2 regions of the Paenibacillus sp. GCM10027630 genome follow, and region 1 is predicted to be linked to the other one. Evidence: riboswitches for the same ligand, from Rfam matches in the RefSeq annotation. Region 1 holds a riboswitch; the other holds the start of a gene.
What was found. Region 1 has a riboswitch for cyclic di-AMP ahead of ACFQ0C_RS27410 (hypothetical protein). Riboswitches for the same ligand answer to the same signal wherever they lie in the genome.
Positions count from the first base shown of each region.

Region 2: linked by a shared signal. The riboswitch ahead of ACFQ0C_RS24135 (C40 family peptidase) and the one ahead of ACFQ0C_RS27410 (hypothetical protein) in region 1 are both predicted to bind cyclic di-AMP.

Region 1 covers NZ_JBHTGY010000056.1:39,791-47,110, forward strand. Annotated here, with positions in the region: gene ACFQ0C_RS27395 (ABC transporter permease) at 1-56, shown strand, start outside; gene ACFQ0C_RS27400 (hypothetical protein) at 800-1,174, opposite strand; gene ACFQ0C_RS27405 (hypothetical protein) at 1,215-1,676, opposite strand; cyclic di-AMP (ydaO/yuaA leader) riboswitch at 1,786-1,959, opposite strand; cyclic di-AMP (ydaO/yuaA leader) riboswitch at 2,291-2,484, shown strand; cyclic di-AMP (ydaO/yuaA leader) riboswitch at 2,561-2,769, shown strand; gene ACFQ0C_RS27410 (hypothetical protein) at 3,002-3,409, shown strand; gene kdpF (K(+)-transporting ATPase subunit F) at 3,557-3,634, shown strand; gene kdpA (potassium-transporting ATPase subunit KdpA) at 3,673-5,352, shown strand; gene kdpB (potassium-transporting ATPase subunit KdpB) at 5,381-7,320, shown strand, end outside.
Region 2 covers NZ_JBHTGY010000050.1:30,673-37,992, reverse strand. Annotated here, with positions in the region: gene ACFQ0C_RS24145 (methyl-accepting chemotaxis protein) at 167-2,278, opposite strand; gene ACFQ0C_RS24140 (cryptochrome/photolyase family protein) at 2,436-3,827, opposite strand; gene ACFQ0C_RS24135 (C40 family peptidase) at 3,979-4,464, opposite strand; cyclic di-AMP (ydaO/yuaA leader) riboswitch at 4,469-4,608, opposite strand; gene ACFQ0C_RS24130 (hypothetical protein) at 4,988-5,803, opposite strand; gene ACFQ0C_RS24125 (M1 family metallopeptidase) at 5,816-7,320, opposite strand, start outside.

The DNA of each region.
Region 1 (7,320 bases):
GCGGCTGGTTAGTGCTTGCATTTATTGCAGCAAGCTTGACCTTCAAGTGGGAGTAGCTAGCACGATTATACAGCCAGGTGGAGCTGTCCCAAAAGTCATTTTGAAACAACCCCTCCACCATTTTATCCTGAATAGATGGTTGCAAAAGAGCCCTCAATTCCACTTTAATAATTGAAGGCTTTTTTGCATATTCTTGTGTATTCTTAGTGATGAATAAGATGAGGTCGCATTTAGCGCGTACTCATTGCGGGTATCGGGTTCGTAGTTCGTTGTTCGTGGTTCGTGGTTCATGGTTCGGGGTTCGGTTACGGCATTACATGGCAGTCTGGCGTACTCCGTACAATTATCAGGAAAATGTCAAGTTAGTTACTCCGAAAATAGCGTTCCAAGCCTTATAGCTGGAATTCCTCATGCTAATTCTACGTATTTTGGCTGATATCCACCATTTCCCCTCTATTAGAGTTAGTTTTTCCAGTTAGATTGATTTCAGGCGATATCCACGCTAGATTAGCGTTACAATTTCCATCTATTTTCTTTCCTTCCGCAGCGGCCCGACAAATCATGGTCTCCTCTAGATTGAAAGCAGCCGCCCCATCACTTAAGTAACATCCAAAAAGCGGCCGGACTCATTTTTGGATTTTCGAACCCCCACTCTGATGGGAATTTCCCTACAAAAAAGACGCTTCCATTTCCGCTTACATGGTGGTTTTGGAGGCGTCTTTGTACATAGTTTGGGCTGATTCATTCACTGAGATCCTTTTGGGACAGCCTCTTTTTTGCAATGCATTGGAGGACACCTTTACAACAGCATAATAAAACAAAATAGCTCCATAGCTATTAGAAAGAACGAGAAAAACATGCCTGAGTAGCAGGTTGACCGGAATACTTGTCTGCTGTTCATTATGTAGACTCTAAGGCAAAGGATGCAAACTAGCCCGATAAACAAAGTCGTAATGAAGGTTAATGATGTCATTTGGGAAACGGGCATTACAGCCGCCGCTTGTGCAAGGACGTAGCTTAAGATCAAGGAAACTATAAATAAAGACAAGGCACCGAGCCGATATATCCGCTTTTTTTCACGCCGCATTTTGCGTATTTCGGGGTAACGTGAAATCAACCAATAAATCCACTGGCATAATAAAATGAAAACTACAATGAAATATAAAATACTCATGGAATGATCCCTTCCCTTACTATATAATAGGTTATTTTGCTTAAAAGGAAAAATAGGATCGCGATTGATCAATCAAGTAAGAACGCTCCAGTACAATACCGTTTTCCTTTTGCGGACGGGTTATATCCGTTTTTTGAAGCTGATTAATTAGATCCTGAAGAGCGGAATAGGCCAGCGAGCAGCGGTCTTGTCCCCATGCTTCCTGTTTGTTTTGGATGAAGGCCATGGCTTCAAGTACGGAAAGTCCTTTTAACTTAATGAACACAGAAGCCCATGGGATCAGGTCGAATTTTCTCCCGTAGGAAGGCAGGATGCATTCCTCCCAGCCGTTGATTCCATTGCTCGATATTTTTAGCAAGCCGCATGCGCATTCGTTTGTGACTTGCGGAATTCGTCTTTTTAATAGAAGACAATCAAATTGATAAATTTCCATGGAACCAATTTTAAAGCCTTCCAGGGTTCGGTCGGATGGAGCATCCAGAGGGTCAGCAAGCTTTAACATAATGAATACACTCCTTGTTATTTGTTTTGGACAACAAAAAAAAGCCCGGAGAGCAGAGAATCTCTACTCACGGGCTTCCTGACAAGCTGGTTAGGAATAGCACGATCGTTGGTTCTCTCTCAATTCGCTTACGAGGTTAGCTGTCGGATTCGGGCTTGAGAGCGCCCTACCAGCAGATATGTGTTGGCATACCTGTAAGGATTCACCCCGTGAACCATCTATACTAAGATGGCTTTAAGTGGGTCCCCCGTTTCCCTATGCGGGAATTAAGCGTGAAAATAAAATATGAAGTTATTGAAACGTATCATACGCTGACTGGAGCATATTGTAAACCGTCAATCAGGAGGTTATTTTAGTTATTTCTGCTGTATAAGCAGATGTAAGCGAATTCAACTGAGGTTAGCGTTTATTATCTACCCTAATGCTAGGTTATGCTATGTTTTTTGATAATTCCTTTAAAAATGGAGATAGAGTGAGGTAGATGCAGTAAATTGAAGAATGAACCTTATTAAGAGGTTCTAGCTATCCGTTATAGACGCATTTGAAAGTCATGCTTTATTTACAGTGTTAAGCTACAGGAGTATGATACGACTCATGATTTACAACAAAGTTTCCAATTCTAACCGCTTAATTTCCTAATAACAGGGAAAATGGGGGAACCAACAAAACGATGCCAATACGGTGTGAGAGCCGTATTTCAAGTCGTTTGGGGTGAATCCTGAAGATGCACTCAAGTTTGCATCCAGGTAGGGTGACTCTCACCATCCGAATCCGTCAGCTAACCTCGTAGGCGTTGGGTAGTAAAAACTTTTAAGCTTGAACTGATTCGTATAAGTTGAAAGCAAACAGCTTTAGGTACACTATTTCATCAGTAAAATGAACATGCATCTTTATCGCTGAGTCCTTGAATGGAAAAGGAACGGGGGAACCAAAGGAGCGCAGGATACTTCATTAGTCTGTAAGTCAGACACAAGTATCGGGCAAGCTTCATGGGGTGAATCCTGCAAGGTATGCTGGAAGTATACCTGCAGGTAGGGCGACTCTCACGCCCGAATCCGACAGCTAACCTCGTAAGCGTATCGAGAGAGGCAACGATTGTCGTGGGTAAGACACGGTTTAATTTTCTGTGCCTTAGGAAGCCGCGAGAAGAGTTCACCTCTTTTCGCAGGCTTCTTTTTGTTGCGCTTAAAGAATGAAGCGAAGCAAATTTCTGCAGATAATTGGGGGCTCCCCCAAAAGTAATCGGAATTCACTATAGAGCTTCGTGTCACTTTTGGAGGATAGTTGGTTGCCTTCTTTTCGGGGAAAAAAGGAGGAAAATCGAAATGGAACAGCAAGAATTTATTTTGGTATCTGCGCCTAACAAGACCGGTGAAGGATTCATATGCCAGTTGATCCGGCAAGGATTGCCATTCGCCGCCATTGCTAACAATAAAGGGGAGAAGCAGCGGCTGGATGGTCTGGGTGTAAAAAATATCATTTTGATAGATACTATTGAACAAGCCAAATGGAAAATTCCAGAATTACCTATCGGTAAAATATTTCTTTTTGAACAGAGCATGAACTTATGCTGCCGTTACATTCAAATATGCCGCAGCTGGACGGTAAAGCCTATTTATGTGATTACACACACGAGTAACCCGCGTCTTATTTATAAAGGGCTCGGCGCCACTTATGTGATTCATACGACCAGTGAGGATGTTTCTTTCCTGGTTCAGTCGCATGTCGGATAAATAGTCAGCAATCTTAATGATATTAATGGAGGGAATATACATGTTGGATCTCTACATGGTTTTAATGCTAGTAGTGACCTATGCGCTGTTCACAGGATTTCTGTCCTGGTGCGGAAGAGTGATCCAGGAATCGGGAGGCGACCGTAAATGATAGTCGTCGTGATATTTACTGTATTTATTTTTGTTTACTTGGCCTACGCGCTGATTAATCCGGAAAAATTTTGATAAAAAACAGATAGGCTTAGGAAGGGAAGTAATTAACTATGGGCATTTTACAAATTGCCGTTGTCATTGTGATTCTGGCGCTGCTGGTTAAGCCGGTGGGGACCTACCTGTATCACGTATTTTCGAATGAAGCTAACCGGACGGACAAATGGTTCTCCTTTATAGAAAAACCTATATTTTCACTGATTGGCTTGAAAGAACGAAAAGGCATGACCTGGAAAACGTATGCGCTCAGTTTTATCATTACTAATATTGTGCTCGTTGCTGTCAGCTATTTGATATTGAGAATGCAAAAGTATCTGCCTTTAAATCCGAACGGAATTGACAATATGGAAGAAACGCTGACCTTCAATACGGTCATCAGCTTCATGACCAATACGAACCTGCAGCATTACAGCGGAGAGTCCGGGTTGTCCTATTTCTCGCAAATGGCGGTCATCATGATGATGATGTTCACCTCGGCAGCGACAGGCTTTTCAGTGGCGATAGCTTTTATAAGAGGGATTACCAGTAAAGGAGAAACCATCGGTAACTTCTTCGAGGATTTTGTGAAAGCTCATGTTCGTGTGTTTTTCCCGCTTGCCTTTGCGGTTACCCTGCTTCTTGTGGCTTTGCAAGTGCCGCAGACGCTGCAGCCTACTATAACGGCAACAGGGCTCGAGGGAACGGGGCAGCAAATCGCCATAGGGCCGGTTGCCTCACTGGAATCTATTAAGCATTTGGGCACAAATGGGGGCGGCTTTTTCGGAGTCAACTCAGCCCATCCGTTCGAAAATCCGAACCCGTTGACCAACGTCATTGAAATTTTGTCGATGTGGGTATTGTCTGCCGCACTTCCTTATACGTTCGGCTTGTTCGCCAAAAATCGCAAGCAAGGCTGGGTTATTTTCTCGGCTATGATGATTTTGTTTGTCATGTTCCTCTCGCTATCGTATGCAGCGGAATCCAGTGGAAATCCGGTACTCAATAAGCTGGGTATCGACGCTTCTCAAGGCAGCATGGAAGGGAAAGAAACACGCTTTGGAATCGCCCAATCGGCATTGTTTACAACGGTAACCACAGCGGCTACCACTGGCAGTGTAAACAATATGCATGACACACTGACGCCGCTTGGAGGCATCACTCCATTAGCCTTAATGATGCTGAACTGTGTATTTGGCGGTAAAGGCGTAGGATTGGTCAATATGCTTATGTATGCTATTTTGGCGGTCTTCCTTGCAGGGCTGATGGTCGGCCGAACACCGGAGTTTCTGGGCCGGAAGATAGAAGCGCGCGAGATGAAGCTGATTGCGATTGCGATTCTAGCGCATCCGCTGATCATTCTGGCTCCGACAGCTATCGCGCTGGCCACGGAGTTGGGGAAAGCAGGGGTTTCTAATCCTTCTTTCCACGGCATTTCGCAAGTGCTGTACGAGTATACATCTTCAGCCGCCAATAACGGATCGGGCTTCGAGGGACTTGGAGACAATACTCCGTTTTGGAATATTTCAACGGGGCTTGTTATGCTGTTTGGCCGCTACGTTTCCATGGTAGCAATGCTGGCCGTGGCCGGTTCCCTGCTGCGCAAGCAATGGGTTCCTGAGACCATCGGGACTTTCCGCACCGATAACCGTCTGTTTGCCGGTATTCTCGTAGGAACTGTATTGATTATAGGGGCTTTGACGTTCTTGCCTGGTATTGTGCTCGGGCCGATCGCAGAGTATTTGACGATCCGTTAATGGAAATGGAAGAGGTGGATAACTACAAATGAATACGAATAGACGAAAATTATTATCCGGTGATATTGTTGCAAATGCCGTTAAAGATAGCTTTGTGAAGCTGAACCCGGTCACGATGATGAAAAATCCAGTGATGTTTGTGGTTGAAGTAGGTACGCTCATTGTTTTATTGATGACCATTTTGCCTGGATATTTTGGTACGGAGGATAGCATAGGCTTTAACCTTACCGTATTTGTGATCCTGCTTTTTACCGTGCTGTTCGCTAACTTTGCGGAAGCTCTGGCAGAAGGGCGGGGGAAGGCTCAGGCTGACTCGTTGAAAAGATCGAAGCAAGAGATTACCGCGATAAAAGTAGTTAACGGGGGCTTGAAGGAAATTCCGTCAACAGAGCTTCGCAAGGGCGACATCGTAGTAGTCTCGCAAGGCGAGATGATTCCTGGTGACGGTGAAGTGATAGAGGGACTTGCGTCCGTTGATGAGTCAGCGATTACAGGTGAGTCTGCCCCTGTTATTAAAGAAGCTGGCGGCGACTTCAGCTCTGTAACTGGCGGTACGCGAGTAGTCAGCGACAAGATTAAGGTTCGAATTACGAGCGATCCGGGAGAATCGTTTATCGACCGGATGATCGCTCTGGTTGAAGGGGCCAAACGGCAAAAAACGCCGAATGAAATTGCCTTGAACACATTGCTTTCGAGCTTGACACTGATTTTCTTGATCGTAGTCGTCACCTTGGCTCCCATTGCTAAATTTTTGGAAATTGAATTGCAAATACCGGTATTGATTTCCCTGCTGGTCTGCTTGATTCCTACAACGATCGGTGGCTTGCTGTCCGCTATAGGAATAGCTGGTATGGATCGGGTAACTCAATTTAATGTTCTCGCCATGTCAGGTAAAGCAGTGGAAGCCGCAGGAGATATTAATACGATGATTCTCGACAAAACCGGGACCATCACTTTTGGTAATCGGATGGCAAGTGAGTTTATTCCAGTCGGCTCCGACAATGTAAGAGTACTGGGCGAATGGGCGGCAATCAGCTCCATGAAGGATGAGACACCGGAAGGGCGATCCGTGCTGGAGTTAATGAAGAAGCAAGGCTTGGCTTATAACGAAGGACTTGCGGCTGGCGGAGAATTTATTGAATTCAAGGCTGAAACGCGGATGAGCGGGATTGATCTGACAGACGGGCGCAAGGTTCGTAAAGGTGCCGTCGATGCGGTGAAGAAATGGGTGGAAGCCTCTGGAGGCACGATTCCAAGTGATTTGGATGTCAAAAGCAATGCGATCGCCTCAGAAGGCGGCACACCTCTTGCAGTAGCTGTAGATAATCAAATATTCGGATTGATCTATTTGAAGGATACCGTGAAGCCCGGTATGAAAGAGCGGTTCGAGCAGCTTCGTAGAATGGGTATCAAAACGATTATGTGCACAGGCGATAATCCTTTAACGGCGGCAACCATTGCTCGTGAAGCGGGTGTGGATGATTTTATTGCCGAGAGTAAGCCGGAGGATAAAATCGCGGTTATCCGCAGAGAGCAGGCGGAAGGAAAGCTGGTTGCGATGACAGGGGATGGAACCAACGATGCTCCTGCGCTGGCCCAGGCAGACGTAGGGCTAGCTATGAACAGCGGCACTATAGCGGCTAAAGAAGCGGCGAACATGGTCGATCTGGATTCCGATCCATCGAAGATTATCGAGGTCGTTGCCATTGGCAAGCAACTGCTTATGACTCGCGGAGCTTTAACAACCTTCAGTATTGCCAACGATGTGGCGAAATATTTTGCAATCATTCCCGCCATGTTTACATTGGCGATTCCTCAGATGGAGGCGCTGAACCTCATGAGACTGGGTTCTCCGATGTCGGCGATTTTATCGGCATTAATTTTTAATGCCATTATTATTCCGCTGCTGATTCCGCTGGCGATGAGGGGCGTAGCTTATAAGCCAATGAGCTCTACGAAGCTGCTGCA
Region 2 (7,320 bases), on a different contig from region 1:
CATGAAGCAGATGTTCCTTCCCTGGCCTTGACCTTTGCCTTCTGTCTGAACCGACTATAGACCTTGCTCCCTAATAAGGTATATGAAAAAAGCCTCCAATTCTGCTCATTCGAGTAGATTGGAGGCTTCTATAATTTTCGGTCGGGACTTCATAACGTAAAGAAGACTAAACTTTAAAATGTGATAGCTGATCGAGAAGCTCTTGAACCATACTGCTTAGAGCGGCCGATGATGATGAAATTTCTTGCATGGAAGCAAGCTGCTCCTCTGATGCTGCGGCTACTCCTTGAGAATTCTGGGAAGCTTCGCGTGCAATGTGTGCCAGCTGATCTACGGTAGCGCTAACTTCCTCACAGCTTGCGGACATCTGCTCTGCAGCTGCTGAAACCTCTTGAATCTGCACGTTTACATTGGTCATTTCCTTCGTTATGGAAGCGAACCGTTCTCCGCTTTCGGATACGGTCTGTACACCTTTCTCCACTTCGGAGGCTCCACGTTCCATCGCATCAACGGCTTTTCTCGTTTCTTCCCGCATACTGCCTATCAAGTCGGCTATTTGTTCGGCAGCTGCTCTGGATTGCTCAGCAAGCTTGCGCACCTCTGTTGCTACAACGGCAAATCCTTTGCCATGCTCACCGACTCGCGCAGCTTCAATCCCTGCGTTCAAAGCAAGCAGATTGGTTTGCGTACTAATGGCAGTGATCATTGTTATGATAGCACCGATTTCCTCTGAGCGGATGCCTAACTGGCGGATGGCTTCATGAGACTGACCGACGGTTGAGCGAACCACATTCATTTGCGCCACCGCTGCTTGAATTTGCTTGTTGCCTTCATCCGTCTGCTGGGTGACATCTATAGCAGATTCGGTGACGCTCAACGAGGATTCAGCAATACGCTGTACACCAGTAGCCATTTCCGTCATGGCTGTGGAGGTATCGCTGGCGTTGCTTTCTTGGATCTCGGCGCCGGCAGCTACCTCTTGAATCGCCTCGGTAATCGTTTCTGCCGCGCGACCCGTTTGTTCGGCACTGGCTGTCAGCTGCTGGGAGGTTGCGCCAACTGACATCGAGATGTCGGAGACCAGCTGAAGCATGCTTCTGAGCTTGGCAATCATATTGTTAAAATGTACGGCCATAACACCGAATTCATCCTTGCTTGGCTTCATCTCAAGCGATTTGGTGAAGTCACCTTCAGCCAGACGTTGCAGCAAAGCTGAAACAGCTTGAACTCGCTGCACGACAACTATTTTTATAATGATTGCGAGCAAAGCACCTATGAGCAGCAAGGATATAATCGCAATAGTGATGGAGGTAGTCATACTCTTTTGATACGTTTCCAGAATACGTTCTTTGGGGACGACCGTTTCGACATACCAGGTTTCGTTGGAGCCGTTAAGATGAAGTGGCTCAATAATACGAAGCACGACGGCACCTTGTGAGTTTCCGGAGTAATATCGATATGCCCCTGATTTTTTCATAACTTCCCAGGCAGCTACTTTTTCCGGATTATCCGCATAGGGCTTGTTGATCCAGTCCTTGCTGGAACCATGGGATACATAAGAACCTTTATTGGAGATGATGCTTACATAGCCTCCTAGCGGTTTTACAGCTTCAGCCTTTTGCTGCAGCCTATCCAGAGATAGGTCCATGCCTATAATACCGAGAAAGCTGCCTTGCTTGTCTACAATCGGGTAAACAATAGAGGTCATAAGAACATCTTTTCCTCCGGCATTGTAGTTATATGGATCAAGAAGAGTTAGCTTTTTGGAGCGTTTAGGCAGCTGGTAATAATCTCCCGCTCCATCTTTATCATAATCATGAAGTGGTTCAATAGTTACGGAGCCCTCATTACGGAGGAGGTAAGGGATGAATCGCCCTGTCGCATCGTCATAAGGCTTTTTATTAATGTTTAGCTTATCGTTATTGTCCCAAGCATTAGGTTCCCATAAGGTATAAAGACCCATAATGTTATCCTGTTCCTCAATCCTGTGCTTAAGCATTTCAACGATATCCTCGCGTGATTGCTTTTTCTGAGCTCTGGCATCCAGCAATATACCGGAAAGTGTCTCTAGAGTGCCCTGGAGGTCGAGTAATTCACTTTTGAATGAACTTGAAAACTCTTGTCCGGCTTCCTGTGCTTCATATTCTCCTTTTTCCAGGCTGACCTTATAAAGCTGATCCAGATTGGTGTAAATGAGACCGGAAAAAACTAACAAAAGAACCAGGCCAACTGTAATACTAAGCTTTATAGACAATTTAAGATTGCGAAACCATGTCATATAATAAATCCCCCCGTACCCAATGTTTTCTTAATGATATTATATCGACATGGTTCGACATTTTTTTTATGCCTTATTGAAAAATAATAGAAAAAACTATTTTAAAAATAATAAACCAGTAAATTAACTAGGTAAATATACCTAATATTTGAAAAAATCATGAAAATATACGCTTATTTGCTTCGTAAAATCTTTGATACACTTCGATAGCACGAGCTCTTGATAATTTCAAGTCAACAATTGATCCCGGACGTGGTTTGTGAATTTCTTTATCCGACAGATTCGCCAATTCAGGCAGCCATTGCCGAATATAGGTCGCTTCAGGGTCGTGTGTTTCCGATTGGGTGACCGGATTCATGATGCGAAAGTAGGGAGCCGCGTCAAATCCTAGAGAAGCGCACCATAGCCAGCCGCCGCGGTTAAGCGTATTATCATAATCGCTAAGCTTGAAGCGAAAATACTGCTCGCCGTAAGGAAAGGGGCAGAGCAGATTTTTGGTCAAAAACATGGCGGTAATCATTCGCAGCCGATTAGGCATCCAGCCTGTTGTGTTCAATTCTGTCATGGCAGCGTCAATGACAGGAATGCCGGTGCGCGCCTCACACCAGGCTTGGAAGTGACGTTGGTCGAGCGTTGAGAGATCGTAACGCTTCTCATAGCAATAGAAGTCCGGATCAAGACGGGCTTGGTAGAGGTAGAAGTCGCGCCAAGCCAGCTGGCGCAGCCAAGTTTCCCGCTGCTCGTGCTCGAGCAGCATCTCGTACACGCCGCGCACGGAGAGCGCGCCGACATTGACGTGCCGGCTGAGCCGGCTCGTGGCGTCCTGCGCGTAGCGGTCGCGCCCTGCGGCGTAGCCGGGCAGCCGCTCCGCGAGGAAGCCGCTCAGCACGCGCAGCGGATGGGCTGCCACAGCGGCGCCCGGCCCGCCTGCGTGCGCGATTGTCGCGGCATGGCCGCTAAGCGCTGCCGCAAGCTCAGGCGGCAGCGAATGCGCCGCAGCTGCGCCGGGCGCGAGCTCCGCTGCGGCAAGCTCGCGCAAGTGCACGGGCGATGCCGGTCGGTAGAAGCGGAGCAGATACTCGCTCCACTTCCGGTAGAACGGCGTGAATACCTTGTACGGCTCGCTGCGTCCTGTCCAGCGCTGGAAATCGCGCAGGTTCGCGAGCGCCAGCTCGTCGAACGATGTAACGGCTACCCCGGCAGCCTGCGCCACTTCCCGCAGCTGCTGATCACGTTGCGTCGCATAAGGAGTGTGGTCCTCGTGAAACACGAGCTCCTCCACAGGATGCGACTGCATAAGCCCGCGCAGAACTTCCGCGGGATTGCCGTAGAGCATGTGCAGCTGACGTCCGGCTGCGCGGTATAGCTCCTGCAGCCGCGCTGCGTGCTGCAGGAAATTGATTCCGCTGTGCTCGCGGTAGCGATCCTGCTGCAGAAGGTGCGGATCGAGGATGAGCACATGCAGGCTTGGTTTGCGTCGAGCGAGTATATAATCGAAGGCGGGCAGGTCGTTTACCCGCAGATCCTTACGGTGAAGAAAAAGAATCATCCAAATACCTCCAATTGTGATTCGCCGTGCAACCGGTGAGGTAATAAAGCGTATATAAAGAAAGAAAGCCCTGCAGGCTTGTCCAACGCGAGGGCGTTGGTGCAAGCACTGAGGACTTCAATGAAAAGAAATCGTTCATGATTGTTCTAGATCAGTTGTCGGTCATCACATCTGCATATTGCTCATCTGATAAAATGCGTTTAGCCGTAACGTAGGTTTTCACATAATAAGCTTCGCTGAGCTTATTGATGGAAATACCTTTGCCAGTAGCGGAATGATAGAACTTTCCGTCTCCTACATAGACACCTACGTGAGAAATTCCGCTGACGCCTTTATTTACCTTGTTTTCTGTGTCAAAGAACACAAGATCGCCTGCCCGAAGCTCATCTTGACTCACTGTGGTACCGAGAGCTGCCTGTGATTTGGATTGATGCGGCAGACTGATGCCAAGCTTATCGAAGACGAATGCGGTGTAGCCGGAGCAATCAAAGCCTTTTTTAGTAGTGCCGCCACTTTTATACGGCGAACCAAGTCCATCATTAACGGCTTGACTCATAGGTGTTTCGGCGGAGGCGCTCCCAACTTGAATCGTAAAAAATAGAGCTAAAGACATGGCAATACCAAAAAACTTCTTCAAAAAGATGTTCCCCTTCCGGTGCCTACGAGGTTAGCTTGAGGGTTCGGTTGAAGGTTCCCTATGATCACTATGAAGCGAGATCAATTCACCCAAGATTGGATCCCCCGTTTTCCGTTTGGAGCGGAAATTCGGCATTATGTATTATTTTCTTGCTCTGAATACTAAAATTCGATTAAAAATAAAAAAATCCTCCTTTAGTCACAAAATGTTCACAATTAAAAGGGCGAAACCTGAAACATTACATGAAAATTCGATAAAGGCTTATTTTTGGCGGCTTCCAACGAATGAAAGCGTCATCTTTTTATAGTTCCACTCCATATCAGGTATGCATATTCGACAAAATCTTTTTTTTATTTACAAAAATAACCTAAAGCTGAAGTTGTTTTCCTTCGACAGACGCGCGTAAAAGGAAAATATTAGGACATAAGACACTGGTTGAATAGCCTATTTATTACATCGTATAAATGGACGCAAAAAAGGACTTAAACTGCCGTTGAGGCAGCCTAAGTCCTTCTTTTTTCTTTTATTCTTCGTTGGCGTTCCATAACGCATACTGTGAGGTGATCGCCCACATTTTGCAAAACATGTGAATGAAGCGGTAGGCCTGCACCCCTGCTACAGCTGCAAAACCAGCCCATATCATCGCCGACGTCATCACTGCAGCGGATATCGCAACTGTAATCAGCAGTAAGGTGAAGGCTAGCAGAAGCACCGGTAATGTATTACGAAGCAGTAGCCGAAGCGAATGTGCCGATGATTTTCCGTTCAGCTTGCCGAATTGTACATACATGAATGCCGTTTGCAGCAGGAACAAATACAGCAGGTATCCGCCTATGAGTGGAAGTATACTCCAAGCTAGAGATTCTAGGGTGAGATGTTTGTTGTAGCCATCTAAGACCTTTGGTACTAATAGATAGAGTGGAGCCGCGCTTAGCAATATCTGCAATATATACAGCCCTAGAAACGGAAGGCCAAGCTTCTGTATTCCTTGAACGAATCGATAGCCTGCATTCATCTCTGTATGCTCTACTGAGTAGTAAATCCCGGCGTTTAAAAGCGGACTAAGCAGCATGCGTGCAGCAAGCAGTGCGCATCCCCACCATAAGTAGTATTGAATGAGGTCGGTTTTCATGATTTGAAACTGCCCCTCGACCCAGAATAGCTGAACCGCTTCCCGAGACAGGTCATTGCCTGGATAGCGGTGGAGGAGAGGAACAACAACAGAGCGGATCATGCTGTATAGGACAAGTCCCCAGATCAGATTGTAGATAAACAGCGCGCATACAGCAAAAGGCTGATGCCATGCCATTGTCCAGCCTGTTTTCATCGTTTTCAACATGGATTGCACACCTCACCAAGCGACCCAACTGAATAGGGTCTCCATTAATTTGACGACGCCTAAATTCCAACGAGCGGTTAGCTTGCTATCGACGTTAGTTTTCAAAAAGCTGTTTATCCGTTTGTTCTCCAGTATGATAGTATGCTGTGGATCAATGGCGACCCAGTCCAGCTGAGCCGGATGGTTTAATTTAAATTGGACGTCACTGTCTATACCATCCCATACTTTGTCGATTTGGGAGCCGTCAGCAAAATGAAAACGAATAGGGATGTTGTGATAAGTACCCCCAAGCTTTTGGATTTGTACTGTATTTTCATAAACCATTTGACCATCCCGAATAACCTTCTTGGATTTGATCCCAGCCACGGAATAATCAACCATAAATCCGCCATAAACGTACTGCTTGAAAAATTCATCCCAGCTTCTTTTCGTCGTACTTTCAAGCACAGCTTGAAAATCAGAGGTTGTGGGATGCTTGAACTTCCATTTCTGGAAATACGCACGCATGACACGGTCCATCGTAGCACTGCCTATTTGCGACTCAATAGATTCCAAAACCAGCTTGGCACGCGTGTACACATTTTCTGCGTATTTTCCATGGCCACTGTAATTCCAAGAGTTTTGTTTAAGCGCCTCTGGATCTGTGATATAGCTCGACTCAACCGTTAGATTCGGCTTCACGCCATATTCGAGCTCCATTAATTTATCCTCGGTGTATGAAGTGAACCCTTCGTCTAGCCAAGCTTCCTCGAATTCGTTGCTGGCGACCATCCCATACCAGAACTGATGGCCAATTTCGTGAACGATAACTCGCTCCAGCTCTAAATCCGGTTCTTTGTCTCCCGCACCCCAGCCGGTAATCAGTGTAGGATACTCCATGCCACCGGCGCCATTTCCGTTTTCTGGAGGGACAACGATGGATAGCGTGGCGTAAGGGTAGCTGCCGTACCACTGGGAGTAACGAGCGAGTGCCTTTTTGGCGGCCGTCATATAGCGGGTTTTCAATTGCTCATGTTTGGGGTCGAGATACAGCTTAATCTTAACTCCCGGTAGATTTGGAGTCGCATAGGGTTCTTCATAATAAATGAAGTTAGGAGATGCAGCCCAAGCGAAATCATGTACATCATCGGAGTAAAAAGCATATGTTTTTGTTTTGCCGTCATCGGCAGGCGGCTTGATCGGAAATCCGGTGGCTGCAACGATATAGCTGGAAGGGACTTTGATGCGAACGTCATAAATACCGAAGTCTGCGTAAAACTCGGAGTTGCCGTGGTACTGGTGCAGGTTCCAGCCCTCTGATGTTCTTCCGCGTGAGCCTGCTGGCTCGTACACTGCAACCTTGGGAAACCACTGACCGGCCATCACGAAGTCATCCGCATAGCCCATTCGTGCAAAAACCGCGGGGAGCTTGACCGAAAATACGTAATCAAGAGTTACGCTATCGCCGGAATTGACAGCCTTAGGCAATTTTATCTTCATTAATGTACGGTCATCTTTATTACCGTCGTCTGGCTGCA